DNA from 2 places in the Sinomonas sp. G460-2 genome. Region 1 is predicted to be linked to the other one. Evidence: predicted binding sites of a transcription regulator. Region 1 holds the regulator's gene; the other holds the start of a gene.
The links. Region 1 encodes Rex, which represses fermentation and respiration genes when NADH is low (regulators of the CRP and FNR family bind a similar motif). Its sites were predicted from a motif close to CTTGTGAANNNNTTCACAAG; they were not measured.
Positions count from the first base shown of each region.

Region 2: ACLN58_RS03770 (glyceraldehyde-3-phosphate dehydrogenase) is a predicted target of Rex. The motif match lies at 1,113-1,132, and genes of this name have one in related genera.

Region 1 covers NZ_JBKZWT010000126.1:819-9,338, forward strand. Annotated here, with positions in the region: gene ACLN58_RS12610 (cytochrome c biogenesis CcdA family protein) at 1-447, opposite strand, end outside; gene ACLN58_RS12615 (TlpA family protein disulfide reductase) at 449-1,069, opposite strand; gene ACLN58_RS12620 (histidine phosphatase family protein) at 1,070-1,738, opposite strand; gene ACLN58_RS12625 (YceI family protein) at 1,985-2,533, shown strand; gene ACLN58_RS12630 (hypothetical protein) at 2,792-3,703, shown strand; gene ACLN58_RS12635 (hypothetical protein) at 3,765-4,379, shown strand; gene ACLN58_RS12640 (redox-sensing transcriptional repressor Rex) at 4,383-5,105, opposite strand; gene ACLN58_RS12645 (glutaredoxin family protein) at 5,224-5,478, opposite strand; gene ACLN58_RS12650 (HAD family hydrolase) at 5,528-6,337, shown strand; gene ACLN58_RS12655 (30S ribosomal protein bS22) at 6,444-6,542, opposite strand; gene ACLN58_RS12660 (helix-turn-helix domain-containing protein) at 6,719-6,931, opposite strand; gene ACLN58_RS12665 (3-deoxy-7-phosphoheptulonate synthase) at 7,068-8,207, opposite strand; partial or broken gene ACLN58_RS12670 (acetylxylan esterase) at 8,449-8,520, opposite strand, start outside.
Region 2 covers NZ_JBKZWT010000017.1:17,005-21,093, reverse strand. Annotated here, with positions in the region: gene ACLN58_RS03780 (YaaA family protein) at 1-618, opposite strand, end outside; RNA gene rnpB (RNase P RNA component class A) at 675-1,065, shown strand; gene ACLN58_RS03770 (glyceraldehyde-3-phosphate dehydrogenase) at 1,307-2,824, shown strand; gene ACLN58_RS03765 (hypothetical protein) at 2,854-3,054, shown strand; gene def (peptide deformylase) at 3,122-3,694, opposite strand; tRNA gene ACLN58_RS03755 (tRNA-His) at 3,792-3,864, opposite strand; gene orn (oligoribonuclease) at 3,999-4,089, opposite strand, start outside.

The DNA of each region.
Region 1 (8,520 bases):
GACCCAGCCGAGTCCGAACGTGATCCCGAGGACGGGCGCCCCCCACAGGCCCGCGCGCGGCTTCGCGTGGACGCGCGCCTCGCGCTGGAAGATCCCAAGCCCGCCCATGAACACGATGCCCATGAGGACGACGACGATGCCCAGCACGCGCGTGAGCCACACCTGGGAGGTGGCGAGCCACGAGCCGAGCTGGCCGAACACAGCGCCGGTTGAGACGAAAACCACCGTGAAGCCGAGCACGAACAGCGCGATTCCGGCGACCATGCGGCCGCGCTTCTGCTTCTCGAGGTCCACGCCCGTGAGGCCCGTGACGTAGCCGAGGTAGCCCGGGACGAGCGGAAGGACGCACGGCGAGAGGAACGAGACGAGCCCGGCCAGGAGGCACACGGGCACCGCGAGCAGGAGGGAACCGTTGAGGACGGCGTCGCTGAAGGTGTTCGCGCCCACGCTACTCGGCCGCCGCCGTGTCGATGAGGGCCTTGAGTGTGCTCTTGTCGAGCTCGCCGAGGACCCGTGCGGAGACGCGGCCCTGCTTGTCGAGCACGAGGGTCGTGGGGACGGCGCCCGGCGGGACCATGCCGGAGACCGCGAGGAGCACGCGGCCGTCCTGGTCGTTGAAGCTCGGGTACGTGATGCCGAAGTTCTGCTCGAAGGCGTCCGCGGTGCCCTTCTCGTCGCGCAGGTTCACGCCGTAGAACACCACACCCTTCGGCGAGTATTCGTCGTGGAGCTGCTTGAGGGACGGCGCCTCGACGCGGCACGGTGCGCACGCGGCGAACCAGAAGTTGAGCACCGTGACGTGGCCCGCGAAGGACGCCGAGTCCACGGACGTGCCGTCGTAGAGCGTGCCCTTGAACGAGACGGGCGGCTTGCGCGAATCCTTCGCGTATTCGGTCACGGAGCCGTCGCCGGCCACGTAGTTCTTGTTGTCGCCGGCGCGGGCCTGGGAGGCGAGCGGATCGCTCGCCGCGCACGCCGAGAGGCCCACGGCGGTGAGTGCGGCCGCGGGAAGCGCGAGGGCGGCGAGGGCCAGGACGCCGCGACGCGTGGGATGTGCTGCGTCCGCCATTCAGGCCCCCGGGGTCGTCGCGGCACCCGGGAGCAGGGCGGCGGCGGGCTCGGTGTAACGGACGGAGATGACGGCACCGGTCGCGGAATCGACGGTGAGGCTTGTGAGCGAGGCGAGCGTGCACTCGCGCTTGCGCGGGTCGTGCCACAGGGCGCGGCCCTCCGACTTGAGGCGGGCCGTCCAGATGGGCAGCTGGTGCGCCACGAGGATGGCCTCCGCACCGTCTCCCCCGCGTTCGACGGCGGTGCGCGCCGCATCGGCGACCGCGGCCAGGACGCGGGCCGCCTGGGCCTCGTAGGGCTCGCCCCACGACGGCCGGAAGGGGTTGACGAGGTAGGGCCAGTGGCGGGGCCTCGCGAGTTCGCGCGGGCTCACGTGGAGGCCTTCGAAGTGGTTCTCCGCCTCGATGATGCGCGCCTCGGTCGCGATCTCGAGCCCGAGGGCGGCGGCTGTCGGGGCCGCGGTCTCCTGGGCCCGCGTGAGAGGCGAGGCCGCGAGCAGGACGATCCGGCCGCCGTCGTGCGCCTGCTGCGCGAAGTGCTCGGCGACGCACGCCGCCATCTGCCGGCCGCGCTCGGAGAGGTGGAACTCCGGGAGCCGGCCGTACAGCACGCCGGTCGGGTTATGCACCTCGCCGTGACGCAGCAGATGGACGGTGGAAGAAGGCATGGCATCCAGTTTCTCAAATGTGGGAGGCCGCGGCGAAATCGTCCGGACGGGAAGGAACGTGGCCTCCGCTTCATCATTCTACGGTCAGTAGAACTACAGGCCGATCCCGAGAGTTCCCTGTGAATTCCACCACAGGGGGTGGCGGAAGATGCATTTGCATGGATAGCATGGACATGTTGGTTGACACTTCAATCATCTGAGTCTCCAACCCAAAAGCTCTAGCACGCCACCCTCAAGGAGATTGACATGACCGTTCCTTCCGGTATCACCACTGGCCTCTGGACCCTCGACATCGCCCACAGCGACATCGCGTTCACCGTCCGCCACGCGGGCATCAGCAAGGTCCGCGGCCGCTTCACCGAGGCGGCTGGCAGCGTCAACGTGGGCCACAGCCTCGCGGAGACCAAGGTCAACGCGTCCGTCAAGACTGCCTCGTTCGACTCGGGCGATGTCAACCGCGACGGCCACGTCAAGGGCGCCGACTTCTTCGACGTCGAGGAGTTCCCGGAGATGACGTTCGTCTCGACCGCGATTGAGCACAACGGCGAGTCCTACGACGTCACGGGCGACCTCACCATCAAGGGCGTCACCCAGCAGGTGACCATCGAGACCGAGTTCGGCGGCGTGGCCGTGGACCCGTTCGGCACGACCCGCGCCGGCCTCTCGGGCGAGACGACGATCTCCCGCAAGGAGTTCGGCCTCACGTGGAACGCCGTGCTCGAGACCGGCGGCGTTCTGGTGAGCGACAAGGTCGTCATCACGCTCGACCTCGCGTTCACGGCTCCCCAGGCCTGAGCCTGCTCTGCCCCGCTGCGGCGTCGGTCCGGGATTCCCGGGCCGGCGCCGCACGTTTATGACGGGGCTGCGTGCTCCGGTCCGCTTGTTCTTTCCCCATCGCTCTGAGCACGGCGTGTCGCGCCGAAACACGCGCTTTGTGGATCGAGAAATGGGGACGAAAGTTCCCAGCGTTTGCGAGGTCTGTGCCGGTAGGGTGAGGAATGGCGGGGACGGGACATCCAGGTCCGCTCCGCGGAGCCGACCGGAGGAAGCCAGATGAGCACGCCCCAACAGCCCGACGAGCCGCAGACGCCTGCGCCACATGAGCCGGAAGGTTCGCGCCCGGCGCCCCGGTACGGCCAGTACGCGCCCGGCCACGAGCCGCAGTCGGGGCAGCCTCAGCCAGGGCAGCCTCAGCCAGGGCAGTCTCAGTCGCCGCAGTACGGGCAGGCACCGCAGTACGGCCAGCAGCCTCAGCCGCCTCAGTACGGACAGGCTCCGCAGTACGGCCAGCAGCCTCAGCAGCCCCAGTACGGCCAGCCGCCTCAGTACGGACGGGCTCCGCAGTACGGCCAGCAGCCTCAGCAGCCCCAGTACGGTCAGGCTCCCCAGTACGGGCACGCTCCGCAGTACGGCCAAGCAGCCCAGTACAACCAGCCGGCCCAGTACGGCTCCGGCTACGGCGCGCCGGTGCCTAGCGCCGCGGCCCAGCAGTCGGGCGTCAACGTGGCCTTCTGGCTCCTCATCGCGACGGCGGCCGTCGAGGCGGTGCTCGCGATCTTCGGCCTCGCGATCAACAGCGCGGTCGACCTGCGGGCCATGTTCACCGAGCAGACGAGCAGCCGCTCGACGGCCATCACGTACGAACAGTTCCACCAGATCATCCTGACCGTCCTGTGGATCGTGTTTGTCGGCGCCCTCGTCAACGCCGCCGTCCTCGGGCTGTGCGCCGCGTTCCTGCGCCGCGGCCGCCGCTGGGCCCGGATCCTGGGAACGGTCTTCCTGTGCCTCTCGGTGCTGAGCGTCTTGAGCTCCGGATTGTTCGCGCTCATCACCATCGCCCTCGCGATCGTGACGATCATCATGCTCTTCCGCCCGACGGTGTCCGCGTACATCGCAGCGCACAACGCCTTCGCGAACCCCTACACCGAGCCGCCGCGGACGTTCGGCAACCCGTACGGGCAGTAATCCCCGCCGCAGCACCACCGATAGCACCCACAGGCACGAGTCCGTTTGAGAGGGACGCACCATGACTGACGGCTATTCCGGCCCCTGGCCGAGCCAGCTTCCGAGCGGCTCGTTCCCCGGCATGACCCCGCCGCCCGCAACGGTCCGCCGGCCGGCGACCGTCAAGGTCTCGTTCTGGCTCATCGTGGCCGCGGCGGTCGTCCCGCTGGTCCTGTTGCCGTTCACTCTCAACGTCGTGAGCGACTACGTCAACACGGTCCTCGCGCAGTCCGCGATCCAGTCGCGCCGGGCCCTCCCTCCGGGCTTCGCCCAGCAGTTCACGCAGATGATTGTCCCGTTCGCGTGGGTCGGCGGGTTCATCGGCCTCGCGGTTCAGGTGCTCCTGGCACTCGGCATCTGGACCGGGCGCAACTGGGTCCGGATCCTCCTGACCGTTCTGGTGGGGCTCAACGTGCTTGGCTCGCTGTCCGGGCTAGCGCTCGGACTCGCGGTGCGTGGCTTCGTCTCTGCTCCCGGCTACCTCGCGACGACCCCGTACGCGACGATGACCCCGCTCTACGGCGTGGGTCTCGCGATCTCCGCCGTGCAGGCCGTGGCGATCATCCTCGCGTGGCTCCCGACGTCGAACTTCTTCTTCGCGATGTCGAAGGCCGTCCGCTCCGGCTACCGGCGGTAGCGCCTACACGCCCTCGGCAGGTTCGCCGAGCGCGTTTTCCCCAGTCTGGCCGCCAGCCTCTCCACGCTGCGCGTGATACGCGAGGATCTGCAGTTCGGTGGCCATGTCCACCTTGCGCAGGGTCACCCCCGAAGGCACCTGCAGGATCGTCGGCGCGAAGCTCAGGATGCTGCGCACGCCGGCCGCGACCACGCGATCGCACGCGGCCTGCGCCGCGGACCCCGGGAGCGCGAGGACGGCCATGTTGGCGCGCGTGCGCCGGAAGATCGCCTCGAGATTCGCCGCGTCCGTCACGCGCAGCCACCCGACCTCGTTGCCGATGAGCTGCGGGTCCGTGTCGAGGAGTGCCACGACCTCGAAGCCGCGCGTCTCGAAGCCGCCGTACCGGGCGAGCGCGCGGCCCAGGTTGCCCGCTCCGACGATCGCGACGCGCCAGTCGCGCGTGAGCCCGAGCGCCGCGGAGAGATGCTGCAGGAGGTTCTCGACCTCGTACCCCACGCCGCGGGTCCCGTAGGAGCCCAGCTGCGACAGGTCCTTCCGAAGCGTCGCCGAGCTCACGCCGGAGGCCTCGGCGAGCTCCTCGGAGGAGACCCGCTCGACCGCCTCGGCGACGAAGCCGTTGAGCGCGCGGAGATAGATGGTCAGACGGGCGACGACGGCGCTCGGCAGCCGCTTGGCCGGCGGCACCGCGGGGGTATCGTCGGCTGACTTCGCTTGAGACGTCACGGCGCACCACTCTTCCCCGTCGGCGGCAGCCGCTTGGCGCACCGCTGGCTCATTCCGGCCCGACTCACTCTAGAACCGCCGCACCGCGCCGCCCAAAACTGCTGCTCCGCCAAACGGCTCAGCCCCGCGCCGCCGCCGCGACCGTCCGGCGCAGGCGCGCCTCATCGATCCGCCAGAAATCGCGCTGCACGCCGTCGACGAGCACCACCGGGACCTCCTCGGCGAAGCGCGCGGCGAGGTCGGCGTCGTCGTCCGTCAGGCGCTCAGTCCACTCAAGCCCGGCATCCGCGGCGACACGCGCCACGACTTCGCGGGCCGCCTCGCAGAGGTGGCACTCGCGCCGGGCGACCAGGACGATCTCGGGAGTGCGCATGCAACAACGGTAGCGCGGCCCATGGTGCGGGATTGACTAGACTCGGATCATGCCTGCCGAGAAGACCGTGCCTGTGCCGGCGCGACCACTCCCGCAGGCACGGCCCACCGAGGCCGCGTTCTTCGACGTCGACAACACGCTCATGCGCGGCGCAAGCCTGTTCCACGTGGGCCGCAAGATGTACGAACGCGGCGCGTTCACACTCCGCGAGGCCGCGGGCTTCGCGTGGAAGCAGTTCACGTTCCTGGTCCGCGGCGAGAGCCTGGACGACGTTGAATCCGTCAAGACCTCCGCGCTCTCGCTCGCGGCAGGGATTCGCGTCGAGGACATCGCGACCGTGGGCTACGAGGTGTACGACGAGATGATCGAGTCGCGCATTTGGCCCGGCGCCAAGGCGCTCGCCGAGCAGCACCTGCGCGTGGGGCGCCGCGTGTGGCTCGTCACGGCGACGCCGATAGAGGTCGCGTCCGTGATCGCCGAGCGGCTCGGGCTCACGGGGGCGCTCGGCACCGTCGGCGAGATCGAGGACGGCGCGTACACGGGACGGCTCGTGGGCGAGATCCTGCACGGCAAGGCCAAGGCGCACGCCGTCGCGGAGCTCGCAGAGCGCGAGGGCCTCGACCTCGGGCGCTGCTGGGCGTACTCGGACTCGCACAACGACATCCCGCTGCTGAGCCTCGTGGGGCACCCCGTCGCGATCAACCCGGACGCGAGGCTGCGGCATCACGCGAACGCGCACAACTGGCCCATCTACGATTTCCGTGCGGGCCGGCGGGCTGCGACGCTCGGTCTGAAGCTCGCGACCGTGGGCGGCGCCGTCTACGGCCTGTGGAGGAGCTACACGCGGTTCCGCCGCTAGCTGTCAGGTGCCGATCCGAGTTGGCGTACCCGAAACGACTCGAGGCCCGCTCCCCTGTGCAGGGAACGGGCCTCGGTGTACCGGCCTCGATGAGAGGCGGCGCCGACTACTTCTTGTTGCGGCGCTGGTGACGAGTCTTGCGAAGCAGCTTGCGGTGCTTCTTCTTGGCCATACGCTTGCGGCGCTTCTTGATAACCGAACCCACAGAAGTTCCTAACAGTAAGTGGTGCCCCCGGGCCGCTGGCCGGGCTCCCTCGGGGGCCGCTTGCAACCAACTGCTGGTGACGTGACGTAAAACGTTCCTGAACAGGATACAGCACTCAACGCGAGCGCCCGACCGGCCGAAAGTCCTACAAACCGACCCGGCACGGCCCGCGAGACTCAGGCGGTCTCGCTGTGACCATCGACGGCGGCGCGGCGCACGTACTCGTCGACAGCAGCCTCGGGCACGCGGTAGGAACGCCCGAAACGCACGGCGGGCATGTCGCCCGAGTGCACGAGTCGGTACACCGTCATTTTCGAGACGCGCATCATCTCCGCGACCTCGGCGACCGTGAGGAAGCGTGTGTTCGCGAACTCCCCCGAACCAGCCATCTTCAGTTCCTTGCTCGCCGTCGACGCAATCCCCATGAGGCCCGCTCGACGGCGTGACTGTTGCGTGCCCTCACTGTGCATGTGCTAGCTACTCTAGATGCTGGAGGGACTGTTGTGAAAGTGGTATTTGCCCTTGTCATGACGCAATTCCCCGCACGGACCGGCGGAGACGTGCCGCCTCCGCGAGCTGCTCGAGCACCTGAACCGTGACGTCCCATTCCATGCACGCGTCCGTGACCGACTGCCCGTAGACGAGCTGATCCCGGCCAGCGGCGTGGGCGGCGACGTCGAGGGGCTGGGCACCGCCCACGAGGAAGCTCTCGAGCATGACCCCGGCGATCGCCGAACCCGCCACACCGCCCGCCGCAATCTGGGCTCCGATCTCGAGCGCGACCTCCGCCTGGCGGTGATGGTTCTTGCCGCTGTTGGCGTGGCTCGCATCCACCACGAGGCGCGGATTGAGGCCCTTCGCCGCGAGCGTCGCGGAAGTCGAGGTGACGGACGCGGCGTCGTAATTCGGGCCGGACGCGCCGCCGCGCAGCACGAGGTGAGTGTCGGCGTTGCCGGAGGTTGAGACGAGCGCCGCGCGGCCGTCGTCGTCAATGCCGAGGAAGGCCTGCGCCGCGGCCGCGGCACCGCACGCGTCGATCGCGACCTGGAGCCCGCCGTCGGTCCCGTTCTTGAAGCCGACCGGCATGGAGAGGCCCGAAACCAGCTGACGGTGGATCTGGCTCTCCGCGGTGCGGGCCCCGATGGCTCCCCACGCGATCGCATCCGCCGTGTACTGCGGCGAGATCGGCTCGAGGAACTCCGTGGCCGTGGGCAGCCCGAGGCCGAGGACGCCGAGCAGCACCTCGCGCGCAGCGCGCAGGCCCGCGGCGATGTCATGCGTGCCGTCGAGGTGCGGGTCGTTGATGAGCCCCTTCCACCCGACCGTGGTGCGCGGCTTCTCGAAGTACGTGCGCATCACCACGAGGAGGTCGCCGCGGTGCTCGCGGGCGACGGCGGCGAGGCGGCGCGCGTACTCGAGCCCGGCTTCCGGATCGTGGATCGAGCACGGGCCGACGACGACGAGCAGGCGGTCGTCGACGCCGTCAAGCACGGCGCGGACCTCGTCGCGGCCGCGGGCCACGGTGGCCTCGGCCTCGGCCGTGAGCGGCAGCTCGGCGAGGAGCTCCGCGGGCGTGGGCAAGGGCGTGAACTCGGCGACGCGGAGGTTGCCGGTGCTGGACTTGAGGGCGGTGCTGGATTTGAGGGCGGTGCTGGACGCGTTCATGGGTTCCTGTCTTCCTCCCGACAGGACCCTAGCGTCAGAGCCTGCCTGGAACGGCGAAGGGCAGGGACCGTAGTCCCTGCCCCGTCGGCTCTGAAGGTTGGTATGCGCGAATCTACGCTTGGCCCTCCAGAGCCAACGCAAAATACGCATACCAACGCTTGATCATGCGAGAACACTACGGCATGAGCCCCCATTGGCCCAACCCTGCGAACGTGACGGCTCAACGGGAGGGGGTGGGCCCTCAGCTGAGCAGCTTGCGCAGCCACGCGAGCTGCCGCGCGACGTGGTGCTCTCCCCCGCCCTCGTGGTTGTT
Region 2 (4,089 bases), on a different contig from region 1:
CTCGCCCCGATGGTGCTTCGCGAAGTGGCTCACCACCGTCCGCTTGCCGTTCCGCTCGGTCAGGACCTCGACGGTCACGGTGCGCTCGGCGGGCGGCGCGTAGGCCGCGGCGTACGTGCTCGAGCGGCAATCGACCACGAGACCCTCGGACGCGCGCTCGGCGAGGGCGTCTCGAAGGAGGGGCTTCCAGTACGAGGCGAGTCGCCCGAGCCCGGGCAGAGCCGTCGACATCGAGAGCCGGTAGGCGGGCACGGTGTCCGCGAAGCCGACCGCGCCCCACAGCGCCGAGACGACGACGATCCACTCGTCCGCCTTCCGTCGCTGCGTCGGCGTGAGCGATGCATAGCCGAGCGCCTCGTACAGGACCCCCGAGTACACGCGGTGCGCGGGCGCCGCCGGTTCGGTGTGGAGCCGCCGGTTCCGGTCGACGTCGTCCGCGAGGGAGGCACCCACGCCAAGCGCTTCGAGCGCGTCGTGGCGCCCGCTCACCTCTGCGAGGCGCTCCATGACCTCGCGGCGCGCCCCCGCAAGGCCGGGGAAGCTCAAGGCGGCGAGGTCGACGGCGGCGCCGCGGCCGGCGGGAGTCTTGCCCTCGGAGGGCGGGAGCAGGATGAGCACCACGGAATCCTATCCGCCCGGATAGGCCCCGCCGCCCCGGTACACTGGGAGGCGGATGGGACAGCCAGACGGCCGCGCGCCACGCAAGTGGCTCGAGGAACGTCCGGGCTCCGCAGAGCAGGGTGGTGGGTAACGCCCACTCGGGGCAACCCGCAGGACAGTGCCACAGAAAACAGACCGCCGCCGCGCATCGCGCCGTGAGGCACGGCGCGGCGGTAAGGGTGAAACGGTGGTGTAAGAGACCACCAGCTCCCCGGGTGACCGGGGAGGCTCGGTAAACCCCACTCGGAGCAAGGCCAGACAGGGCGCGATTGAGGGCTGCTCGCCCGAGTGCCCGGGTAGGCCGCTGGAGGGTGCCGGCAACGGCGCCCCGAGATGGATGGCCGTCGCTTCCTCGCTGGCAACAGCGGGGGAGAACAGAACCCGGCGTATCGGTTGTCCCATCCCCTCCGGGGACCCACTGAGGCCTCTCAGAGCGGGCCGCGAACCGAGAGTCTGTGAGTGACTTCACAGCGCTCGCCCGCCGCCGGGCCCACCCCCGCCCGTAGAATTGGGGGTGAACGTGGATGTTCAGGAGCCGGCTCTGCGATCGCAGAACCGGCTTTTTTCGCGCCCTGCGCTGGCACCCGGCGCGCGGACAGCGCACGACGGCGTGCGCGACACTGCAGAGAAAGGCACCTGTGTGAGCATGACGGATACCGCCCTCGCTACGTGGATCGGCCGGGAGGCCGCGGCGGAAGAGATGATTCCGCTGATTGGGCGCCTCTACCGCGAGAACAACGTCGTGACCTCGGTCCACGGCCGCAGCCTTATCAACCAGTCCGTGGTCGGCCTCCTCAAGGCCCACCGCTGGGCCCGACAGATCGACAGCGAGGAGCTCGACCTCGAGGAGACCCTCCCCATCCTGCGGGCCCTCGTCTCCCTCGAGCTCGGTGCCGCGTCGATCGACCTCGCCCGCCTCAACGAGAAGTTCCGCGCGGAGGGGGCAGACCGCACGCTCGAGGATTTCCTGCGCGGCGAGCTCTCCGGTCTCGTGGGCCAGCGCGGGGCGGATCCGCGCCCCAGCACGGACGTGGTGCTCTACGGCTTCGGCAGGATTGGCCGTCTCGTGGCCCGCATCCTCATCGAGCACGCGGGCGGCGGCCACGGCCTGCGCCTCCGCGCGATCGTGGTGCGCAAGGGCTCGGACAGGGACCTCGTCAAGCGGGCGAGCCTCTTGCGCCGAGACTCGGTCCACGGCCCGTTCGAGGGGACCATCACGGTGGACGAGGTCAACAACACGATCCTCGCCAACGGCACGCTCATCCAGGTCATCTACTCGGACAACCCCGCGACCGTCGACTACACCCAGTACGGGATCCGGGACGCAATCGTCGTGGACAACACCGGCCGGTGGCGCGACGAGGCGGGCCTCTCGCAGCACCTCGAGAGCAGGGGGGTCTCGCGCGTCCTGCTCACCGCGCCCGGCAAGGGGGGCCTGCCCAACATCGTCCACGGCATCAACCACGGCGACATCACCGCCGAGGACCGCATCGTCACCGCCGCCTCGTGCACGACCAACGCCATCACGCCCGTGCTCAAGGCGATCAACGACAAGTACGGCGTGGTCCACGGGCACGTCGAGACGGTCCACTCGTTCACGAACGACCAGAACCTCACCGACAACTTCCACAAGGGCGATCGCCGCGGCCGCTCTGCCGCGCTCAACATGGTCCTGACCGAGACCGGCGCCGCGAAGGCCGTCGCCAAGGCCCTTCCCGAGTTGGCGGGCAAGCTCACCGGCAACGCGATCCGCGTCCCCACCCCGGACGTCTCGATGGCCATCCTCAACCTGAACCTCGAGCGCGAGGCCCCGAAGGACGAGGTCAACGCCTACCTGCGCGACATGTCGCTGCACTCGGATCTGCGCAAGCAGATCGACTACATCGCCTCGCCGGAGGTCGTCTCGACCGACTTTGTCGGCTCGCGCCGCGCAGGCATCGTGGACGGTCTCGCCACGATCAGCACGGCCCGGAACCTGGTCCTCTACGTCTGGTATGACAACGAGTTCGGCTACAGCTGCCAGGTGGTCCGCGTGCTTGAGGAGATGGCGGGGGTCAACGCGCCGTTCTTCCCGGCTCGGTCGGAGGCGCCGTCCCGGGCCCAGTCCGAGGCTCTTGTGGGGGCCGATGACCTTTTGGCAACAATCGGTGAGGTCACTGGATAACCCCAGACTCGCGGAGCAAGATGCAAGCTATGGAAGCGACTGAGCACGAGAGCACCCTCGAACACGCACTCGACGTGGCCAAGGCGAACGCCAAACAGGCGCGGCTCCTCCTGGACCATGCGAGGGCCAAGCTCGAGGCCGGCGAGGTGACCCCCTCGCGGGTCTCGCAGCTCGAGGACCTGCTGCGCATCGCCGAGGAGGATCTCCTCCGGGTGACCAAGGAACAGTAACAAGCCCAACCGACAGCGAAGGGCGCCGCACTGGGTGCGGCGCCCTTCGTCGTGGTGATGGGGTTGGTCAGTGACCGAACGGGTCGGGGTCGACTCCCGGCATCCAGGTCAGGCCCGGGACGCCCCAGCCGTGCTGCTTGGCGGCCTTCTTCGCCTTGCGGGCGTAGCGCTCGGGCAGCTTGTCGACGTAGAGCTTGCCGTCGAGGTGGTCGTACTCGTGCTGCATGACGCGCGCGAACCAGCCGGTCGCGACGAAGTCGATGCGGGAGCCGTCTCCGTCGAAGCCCTCGACGCGGGCCCAATCGGCGCGCCTGAGCGGGTAGCTCTCGCCGGGGAAGGAGAGGCAGCCCTCTTCGTCCTCCTCGGGGTCGGGGGCCGTGCCCGGGACCTTCGAGAGCGTGAGGCGCGGGTTCACGAGGGCGCCCCGGGGAGGCACGTCGTCGTCGTTCTCGAACTTGTACACGAAGATGCGCAGGCCCACGCCGATCTGCGGGGCAGCGAGCCCCACGCCGTTCGCGGCGTCATTCGTCTCGTGCATGTCGGCGATGAGCTCGCGGAGCGCGCCGTCGAACTCGGTGACCTCGGCAGCCCGCCGGTGCAGGACGGGCTCGCCCCAGATGGTCACGGGATGGACAGTCATGTGTTCCCTCAACTTCGTGCGGATCCGTCGGGGCCTCAACGCGAGAGGCCGCACGGCGAACCGTGCGGCCTCTCATGCGGGATAGTCCCGACTTCGGGGTGAGTAACGGGGGTTGAACCCGCGACCTTCTGGACCACAACCAGACGCTCTGCCGACTGAGCTATACCCACCACGCAACCGCCAAAGTACGAAGGGTTACCCCTCCATGCTGCAACGGCAACGACGACTAGTCTACCTGCTGTTCACGGGTGCTTTTGCCATTTTCGGGGGATTCCCGGGACTTTTTCGCGGCCTGCGGCACAGGTCACAGGTCCGCGGGCGTCTCCGCGGGAGCGTGCGTTCCCGGCGTCGAGGCGGCGGCTCCCGCAGCGGAAATCCGGGCGGAAATCTCCTGC